2 regions of the Kitasatospora sp. NPDC088346 genome follow, and region 2 is predicted to be linked to the other one. Evidence: riboswitches for the same ligand, from Rfam matches in the RefSeq annotation. Region 2 holds a riboswitch; the other holds the start of a gene.
What was found. Region 2 has a riboswitch for cyclic di-AMP ahead of ACIOFR_RS07840 (transglycosylase family protein). Riboswitches for the same ligand answer to the same signal wherever they lie in the genome.
Positions count from the first base shown of each region.

Region 1 (4,257 bases), on a different contig from region 2:
CGGCCTTGCCGCCCCCGGGCTTGCCCACCTCGACGGCCTGGCTCTCCCCCGCCTTGCGCAGCACGATCCGCTTGGGGGCCGGGGCCTCCGGGTCGAGCCAGACCTCGTTGCCGCTGAAGGAGCAGTCCAGCACCTGGATGTCGTCCGGCTCGCCGTCCGTGGTGGCCCGGAAGGCCACGCCGGCCTTCCGGTAGCCGGTCAGCCGGCAGCGGCTGACCGTCACCGGCTGCCCGGCCAGCTGGTGCTTGGCGGTGGAGACGGCGTAGTCGGACTGCCCGGCGGCGTCGATCAGCAGGCCGTCGAAGACGGTTCCCTTGTCGCGGCCGAGCGCGTGCACGGCGACCCCGCCGGCCGCGTTGCCGTACAGGACGCTCGCGGTGTAGTCGAAGTCGTTCAGGTAGGCGCCGTGCTCGATGCCCCAGCCGCCGTTGTGGTAGGCCACGAACTGGGTGACGGTGTGGTGGTGCTGGGCGTTGAGCCAGACGAAGATGCCGTTCTCCAGGTTGTTGTGGGCCAGGCACCGTTCGAAGGTCCACACCCCCTCGCTGGTCTCCGGCCACTCGTACCCCGAGGCGCCGGTGGCCCCCTGCACGCCGACGGCCACGCAGTCGGTGGCCCGGCTGCCGGTGCCCGCGCCGAGGCTGAAGCCGGTCAGCCGGTAGCCGCGAGGGTTGGGTTCGAAGACCGTCCGGGAGGCGACGCAGGACTCGTAGCCGATGTCGTCGGACGGCCCCTGCGGGGTCCGGGTGTCCTGCGGCCCGTCCCACCAGTAGGCGTCCTCCCAGGTGTTGTGGCTGATGCAGCTGCGGAAGGTGACGCCGTGGCTCATGTGCGGGACGAAGGCGTGGTTGCCGGCGTCCCGGACGACGACCCCCTCCACCACGGTGCCCCGGCTGGCGTCGGCGAGCATGTGGAAGTGCAGCCCGTACCGGCCCAGCACCGGCTCGGTGACGGCCTTTCCGTTCCACTTCTCCTTGCCCTCGGCCCGCGGGCCCAGCCAGCGCAGCGCAGCGTGCCGGACGTCGGCGCGGCGGGAGCCGGTGAGGTGGATGTGGGCCCGGCCCTGCTCGGTGCCCTCGACCCGGACGTTGCGGGTCAGGTTGAGCACCTCGGCGCCGACGGTGACGCCGCCGCCGACCGCGACCCGGGGGTGGGCGTACTTCAACGGGCCGTCAAGGACGACCGTGCTGCCGTTGACCTGACGGACCGTGCGCAGGTCGTACTGGTTGGTGAAGTCCTCGCCGTCGGGGGCGCCGGTCGGGGTGACGGCCAGTTCGTCGCCGGCCTTCCAGCCGGTCGGGGCGGCGGCGAGGGTGATGCTGGTGTCGCCCGCTCTGAGCGCTCCGGCGGCCCGCACCCAGGCCGTCCGGGCGGCGCCGTCCAGGCGCAGGTAGCCGGCGCCGGTGACCCACAGGCCGGTGTCGGAGTCGACGACGGTCATGCCGCCGCCCTTGAACCGGCGCTCGTCCACGGCGGGGAAACGCACCGTGTGCACGGCGGTGTCGGAGGGGGCGAGCACCAGGCTGCCGCGGACCTCGATGTTGCCGGCCGAGCCGAGCGTGAGGTCGGTGTCCTTGGCGAAGACCAGCGAGCCGGTCGGCTCGATCAGCAGGGAGCCCACCGTCGCGTCCGCGTCGAGCAGCACCTGGTCGGTGATCCGCACCGCGGACTTCGGACCGGGGACGGCGCCGCCCCAGCCGGCCGGGTCGGACCAGCGGCGGCCGCCATCGGTCACCGGCGGCGGCGGGGCGGGCGGCGCGGAGGTGGCACCGGACGTGGCGCCGGAGGTGGGCGTGGCGCTGTGCTGGTGGGGGCTCGGGGTCGCTCCGGCCTCCGTCCGGCCCGGGCGCGGGCGGCGGAAGCCGACCGGCGTCTGACGGACCAGCTCCTCGCCGGTGACGGCCGCGACGATTCCGACGGCCCCCCAGATCAGCAGCCTGCGCCGGGCGATACGCCCCTTATGGTCCGGTTCGGACCGATGTGACCTGGGCCGGGCCGGCCGGGGCTTCGCGTCGTCGGCGCCGTTCACGGGCTCCGGCGGTCTGTGCTCGAACTCCATGATCGCTCAGCCTCACCCAGGCCTCGATAACGACTCTGCCGACTGAAGCATAGGCAAGTCCCCATCCGCTAAAGGCTTTTGCGCGAAAGCGAGCGATAATGAACGGTCCGATCGAGGTTTATCGATCATGAAAAGGCGATGCGAACAGTGTGATGGCGGTCACACACATTTGCGGTTTCAACTTACGTCTGCCTAATGTCCTCCCACGTTCGTGGTCGCACGGACCCAGCCACCCGGGACGCCGAGTCCTGCCGCCGGGTGCGCTGGCACTGCACAGAAGCACCGCGGGCAGGAGCGGGGGAACCAGGTAGGTCGCCCGGGAACGGTACGTCGGTACCGGTCCGGGGCTTGGGGTGAAGCCGTGCTCAGCACGGCCGGGCAACTCCAGCCCGAATCCGACAGCTCACCTCGCAGGCGTGGGAGAGGAACGCATCTTCATGCTGCCCATCAGCGCCTCCAAGCGCGCCCGCCGCATCATCGCCACCACCGGTGTCGTCGGCATCGGCCTCACCATCCCGTGCCTGACCGCCGGGTCCGCCTCCGCCGCCTCGGTCGCCACCTGGGACAAGGTCGCCCAGTGCGAGTCCTCCGGCAACTGGAGCATCAACACCGGCAACGGCTTCTACGGCGGCCTCCAGTTCACCTCCAGCACCTGGGCCGCCTTCGGTGGCACCGCGTACGCCCCGCAGGCCAACCAGGCGACCAAGGACCAGCAGATCGCCGTCGCCGAGAAGGTGCTGGCCTCCCAGGGCCCCGGCGCGTGGCCGGTCTGCTCCGTCCAGGCCGGTCTGACCAAGGGCGGCGAGGCCCCGCAGATCAACACCGGCGCCGCGGCCACCACCACCCAGGCCGCCCCGAAGCCGGCCGCCGCCCCCAAGGCCGCCCAGCCCGCCGCCCCCGAGGCCGCCGCGCCGAAGGCCGCGACCACCGCGCCCGCCGGGAGCACCCACCAGTGGTCCGGCAAGAAGTGGGACGGCTCCCGGGAGCACGGCAGCCACGACTACACCGTGGTGGCCGGCGACTGGCTGTCCCACATCGCCGAGAAGAACCACGTCCAGGGCGGCTGGGAGAAGCTCTACGAGCTGAACAAGGCCACCCTGACGGCCGGTCCGCACGTCATCTACCCGGGTCAGCACCTCGACCTCGGTGACGGCACCCGAGCCGCCGCCCCGGCCGCCGCCGAGCAGCCGGCCGCCCCGGCCGCCCCGGCCGCCAAGGCCGCCCCGGCCGCGAGCACCGCCGCCAAGCCCGCCGCCGCCACCCAGGCGACCGGCTCCAAGGCCGCGGCGATCAACTTCGCGCTCTCCAAGGTCGGCCAGGCCTACGTCTACGGCGGCAGCAGCGACGGCGGCTGGGACTGCTCCGGCCTCACCCAGGCCGCCTACCGTCAGGCCGGCGTCTCGCTGCCCCGCGTCGCCGCGGACCAGGCGGACACCGCCACCCGCGTCTCGCTGGACAGCCTCCAGCCGGGCGACCTGCTGTTCTGGTCCAACAACGGCAGCAACTCGGGCGTCTACCACGTCGCGCTGTACGTCGGCAACGGCACCTACGTCGAGGCCGCCAACCCGAGCGCCGGCGTGCGCACCGAGACCATCGCCGACTGGGCCCCGGACTTCGCCGGCCGGATCTGACACCTGATCCGCGGCCCCGTCCCCCGGCGGGCCTGGCCCGACCCGGGGGACGGGGCCTATGCTGCGGCGAGCCCACCGATCCGGGAGAGCACGCCATGGCGAAGGTCACCATCACCCTCGACGCCGATCTGGCCATCGAGGTGATGCTGCAGTCCGGCACCAGGAATCCGCAGGACGCGGTCGAGTTGGTCGTTCGGGACTACCTCGACCGCACCCGGCGCACCGAGGCGCGGACCGGCGACGCGGCCGACGGGCAGCGACTGAACCAGCCACGGCCGGTCGTCGAGGAGGGCTGAGCTCCCTCCGCCCACGAGAACGTGCGCAACAGCCCCGGAGAGGGTCTCTCCGGGGCTGTTCGCACGCTCGGGCACCACGGGCCCCGGCCGGGCCTACCGGCCGTTGGACACCGCTCCGGTGGAGCCGCGCATGACCAGCTCGGGTTGGAACATGTACTCGGTGCGCTGGCCCAGGTTCCCGCCGACCTCCTCCAGCAGGGCGTCGACCGCGGCGGTGGCCATCGCCTCGACCGGCTGGCGGATGGTGGTCAGCGGCGGCTCGGTGAAGGCG
Region 1 is NZ_JBIURH010000019.1:121,145-125,401, reverse strand. Features, by position in the region: gene ACIOFR_RS23890 (hypothetical protein) at 1-2,059, opposite strand, end outside; cyclic di-AMP (ydaO/yuaA leader) riboswitch at 2,330-2,491, shown strand; gene ACIOFR_RS23885 (transglycosylase family protein) at 2,497-3,690, shown strand; gene ACIOFR_RS23880 (hypothetical protein) at 3,786-3,986, shown strand; gene ACIOFR_RS23875 (LacI family DNA-binding transcriptional regulator) at 4,080-4,257, opposite strand, start outside.
Region 1: it holds a riboswitch for cyclic di-AMP, as region 2 does, so the genes downstream of both, ACIOFR_RS23885 (transglycosylase family protein) here and ACIOFR_RS07840 (transglycosylase family protein) in region 2, are expected to answer to the same signal.

Region 2 (4,257 bases):
TCACCCGGTCCGGCATGCCACCGGCGCTGGGGAAGTTCTCCAGCACCTCGATCGCGTCCCGCCGGGCGATGTAGTCCTCGTGGGCCGCCCGGTAGGCGGCGGCCAGCTCCGGGTCCTCGGCCAGCCGGGCCGTCTGGTCCTTCATCACGCCGTCCGCCTCCAGGGTGCCGATCAGCGAGGCGGCCTTGGGGCAGGTCAGGTAGTAGAGGGTGGGGAACGGGGTGCCGTCGGGCAGCCGCGGGGCGGTCTCGACGACGTCCGGGTTGCCGCAGGGGCAGCGGTGGGCGACGCCGCGCAGGCCGCGCGGGACGCGTCCGAGCTGGGCGGCGATGGCGGCGACGTCGGAGTCGGCGACGGGAGTGTGCTCAGTGGTCATCAGCGGTCTGTCTTCGATGAGGGGCGGGGGTTCGGGTGGCCTTCGCCGCTGGGGGCGGATCCGGTCGGGGGTGCGACGGTGTCGGCCCGGTCGACCGACTCCCAGAATCCGGCGTACCACGGCTTGAGGGGTTTCGCCTGGGCTGCGGGGGCCGCACCGGCCGACGAGGACTTCACGGTCGCGGAGGGGGACGGGTCCACCGACACGAACGGCGTCTCGCCCGGCTGCGCGTAGTGCAGCCGCTCCCGCGCCTGCGCCTTCACGTACTCCGGGTCCTGCCAGCGGGCCCGGTCCCGGGTGAGCTGCTCGACCTGCTGCCGGACCTGCTCGGCCCGCGCCCGCTGCTCGGCGACCTCGGAGCGCTGGGCGATGAACTGCCGGGCGGGGTAGGCGAGTATCGCCACCAGCGAGCACAGGACGAGCACCAGGACGGTGGCCCGGCTGGTGAACCGCGGCCGCGTCGCGAGCCCCGGAATCCTCCACCTGGCCATCTCCTGCCCCTCCCCGTGGTGAGCGGGCCCTGCACGCCGGGGCCCCGGCACCCACCCTACGGGGTGGGGACCGGGGCCCAGGTGCAACGGCCGTGTGTCAGGCTCAGCCTTCGGACTTGAAGCGCGGGAACGCGCCGCGGCCCGCGTACTCGGCGGCGTCGTCGAGGATCTCCTCGATGCGCAGCAGCTGGTTGTACTTGGCGACGCGCTCGGAGCGGGCCGGGGCGCCGGTCTTGATCTGGCCGCAGTTGGTGGCGACGGCGAGGTCGGCGATGGTGACGTCCTCGGTCTCGCCGGAGCGGTGCGACATCATGCAGCGGTAGCCGTTGCGCTGGGCCAGCTCGACGGCGTCCAGGGTCTCGGTCAGCGAGCCGATCTGGTTGACCTTCACCAGCAGCGCGTTGGCGGTGCCGGACTCGATGCCGCGGCGCAGGCGCTCCGGGTTGGTGACGAACAGGTCGTCGCCGACCAGCTGCACCTTGTCGCCGAGCTTGTCGGTCATGGCCTTCCAGCCGTCCCAGTCCGACTCGTCCAGCGGGTCCTCGATGGAGACCAGCGGGTACGCGGCGACCAGCTCGGCGTAGTAGTCGATGAGCTCGGCGGAGGAGATCGCCTTGCCCTCGAACTGGTACGAGCCGTCCTGGTGGAACTCGGAGGCGGCGACGTCCAGGGCGAGCGCGATGTCCTTGCCCGGGGTGTAGCCGGCCTTCTTGATGGCCTCGGTGATGAGGTCGAGCGCCTCGCGGTTGGAGTCCAGGTTCGGCGCGAAGCCGCCCTCGTCGCCGAGGCCGGTGGACAGGCCGCGCTCCTTCAGCACGCCCTTGAGCGTGTGGTAGACCTCGACGCCCCAGCGGACGGCCTCGGAGAAGGACTCCGCGCCGATCGGGGCGATCATGAACTCCTGGATGTCCACGTTGGAGTCCGCGTGCGAGCCGCCGTTGAGGATGTTCATCATCGGGACCGGCAGGACGTGCGCGTTCGGGCCGCCCAGGTAGCGGAACAGCGGCAGGTCGGAGGCCTCCGAGGCGGCGTGCGCGACGGCGAGGGAGACACCGAGGATCGCGTTGGCGCCGAGCGAGGACTTGTCCGGGGTGGCGTCCAGGTCGAGCATGGCCTGGTCGATCAGGCGCTGCTCGGTGGCGTCGTAGCCGACCAGCTCCGGGCCGATCTGCTCGATGACGGCGAGAACGGCCTTCTCGACGCCCTTGCCGAAGTAGCGGTTCTTGTCGCCGTCGCGCAGTTCGAGCGCCTCGAAGGCGCCGGTGGAGGCACCGGACGGGACGGCGGCACGCCCCGTGCTGCCGTCGTCGAGCCCGACCTCGACCTCGACCGTGGGGTTGCCGCGCGAGTCGAGAATCTCACGGGCTACGACGACATCAATGGACGGCACGAGGCATCTCCTTGCGGAAGCGGGATGTGTTGTCGTTACGACCAGAGCCTAACCGCACGCGGCGCCGGGGCCGCGCAGACCGTGGCCCCGTCTCACCGTGTGACCCGGCTACCGGCCGGTAGTTCACCTGAATGCCCACAAAACAGGCCGCCCCGCCCCGAACGGGACGGCCTGCCGTCCGGTGCCGGTCAGCCGAGCCGGAGCACCTGACCGGGCTCGATCAGGTCCGGGTCGGCGCCGATCACGGCCTGGTTGGCCTGGTAGAGCCGCTGCCAGCCGCCGGCCAGGCGCCGGGCGTCGGCGATGGCGGACAGGGTGTCACCCGGGTGCACGGTGTAGGTGTCGCCGGACTCCTCGGCGGAGTCGTCCTGCTCGACGGCGGCGGCCTGCGGCACCGCCTCCCTGGGTGCGGCGGGCCGCGTGGCCTTCGGCGTGGAGGGTTTGCGGCCCGACTTGGCCGGCGTCGAGCCGCGGGCGGAGTCCCCGTCCGCGTCGTCGGTGTCCACCTGTGCGGCCGCGCCGCCCTTGGTGAGCCCCGCCCTGACCGAGCAGACCGGCCAGGCGCCGGGCCCCTGCGAGGCCAGCACCCGCTCGGCGACGGCGATCTGCTGGCCCTTGGAGGCCTGGTTGGCCTGCGCGGCGTACTGCGTGCCGCCGAACGACTTCCAGGTGCTGGGCGTGAACTGCAGCCCGCCGTAGAAACCGTTGCCGGTGTTGATCCCCCAGTTCCCCCCGCTCTCGCACTGCGCGACCCGGTCCCAGGTCGACACGGGTGCGGCGTGCGCGCCGCCGGCGGTGAGCAGCGGCAGGGCCAGGCCCACTCCGGCCACGCCCGCGGCGGCGATGACCTTCTCGGCCTGGGTCCTGCGACGGTGACGGCCCGTTCCGGTGAACAGCATGAGGATTCCTCTCCGCACGCCTGCGAGGTGAGCTGTCGGGTTCGGACCGGGAGGTTGGCCCGTCCGCCTCGGCGGCAGCAGGAGGGGGTTCCTGCTGCCGCACCGGCGGCTTCACCCCTAGCCGTTGGGGACGGCAACAAACCTGGGTCCCCCGCCCCTGTCCAGGGTCTGGTTCGGTTTTCCCGGGCGCGGCGGACAGGATTCGGCGTTCCGCGTTCGGGGCCCACGGCTGCGGGCTCCACGGAGATTAGACAGATCTGTCGGTCAATCACAAGCTCATATCGCCAACATCACGCATAAATTACGCACCGTCATGGATCGTCGACCAACCATCCCGGTATGTCCGGGTTGATAGGCATTCAGTCGACCCCCGAAAGGCCCTCGGGACACGCCGCGCCGCGTGTCCCGCTCGCCCGTCCGAGCTGTTTCCGGACAGCCGAAACACCTTCCCGGAGACTTCCGGGCTGGAAACAGCCGATTTCCGGCCGATCGGAACGACAGGCCGTCAGCATGCTTCCGAATGGGGGAATGTCATGCCCGGATCGACGGCCCGGCGGGGTCGAATACGACCGGAAGTTCACGCAGGCCCCGCATGATCAGACCGCCGCGCCAGCGCAGCGCGTCCGGCTCCGCGTCGAGCCGGAGGTCGGGCAGACGGGTCAGCAGGGTGCCGATGGCGAGCCGGCCTTCCAGCCGGGCCAGCGGGGCGCCGATGCAGTAGTGGATGCCGTGGCCGAAGCCCAGGTGCGGGTTGTCCCGGCGGGCGAGGTCGAGGGTGTTCTCCGCCGCGAAGCGTGCCGGGTCGCGGTCGGCCGCGGCGAGCACCACCAGGACCGGGTCGCCGACCGGGATGTCCACCCCGCCGATGCTGAGCGGGCTGGTGGCGAACCGCCAGGTCGCCAGCTCGACCGGTCCGTCGTAGCGGAGCAGCTCCTCCACCGCGGTGTCCATCAGCGCGCTCTCGCCGCGCCGGACGGACTCCTGCAGCAGGGCCCGCTGCTCCGGGTGCCCGAGCAGGGCGTACAGGCCGTTGCCGATCAGGTTGACGGTGGTCTCGAAGCCGGCGAAGAGCAGGATGAAGGCCATCGCCGCGGCCTCGTT
Region 2 is NZ_JBIURH010000004.1:5,853-10,109, forward strand. Features, by position in the region: gene ACIOFR_RS07825 (DUF501 domain-containing protein) at 1-376, opposite strand, end outside; gene ACIOFR_RS07830 (septum formation initiator family protein) at 376-867, opposite strand; gene eno (phosphopyruvate hydratase) at 971-2,257, opposite strand; gene ACIOFR_RS07840 (transglycosylase family protein) at 2,446-3,156, opposite strand; cyclic di-AMP (ydaO/yuaA leader) riboswitch at 3,160-3,340, opposite strand; gene ACIOFR_RS07845 (cytochrome P450) at 3,688-4,257, opposite strand, start outside.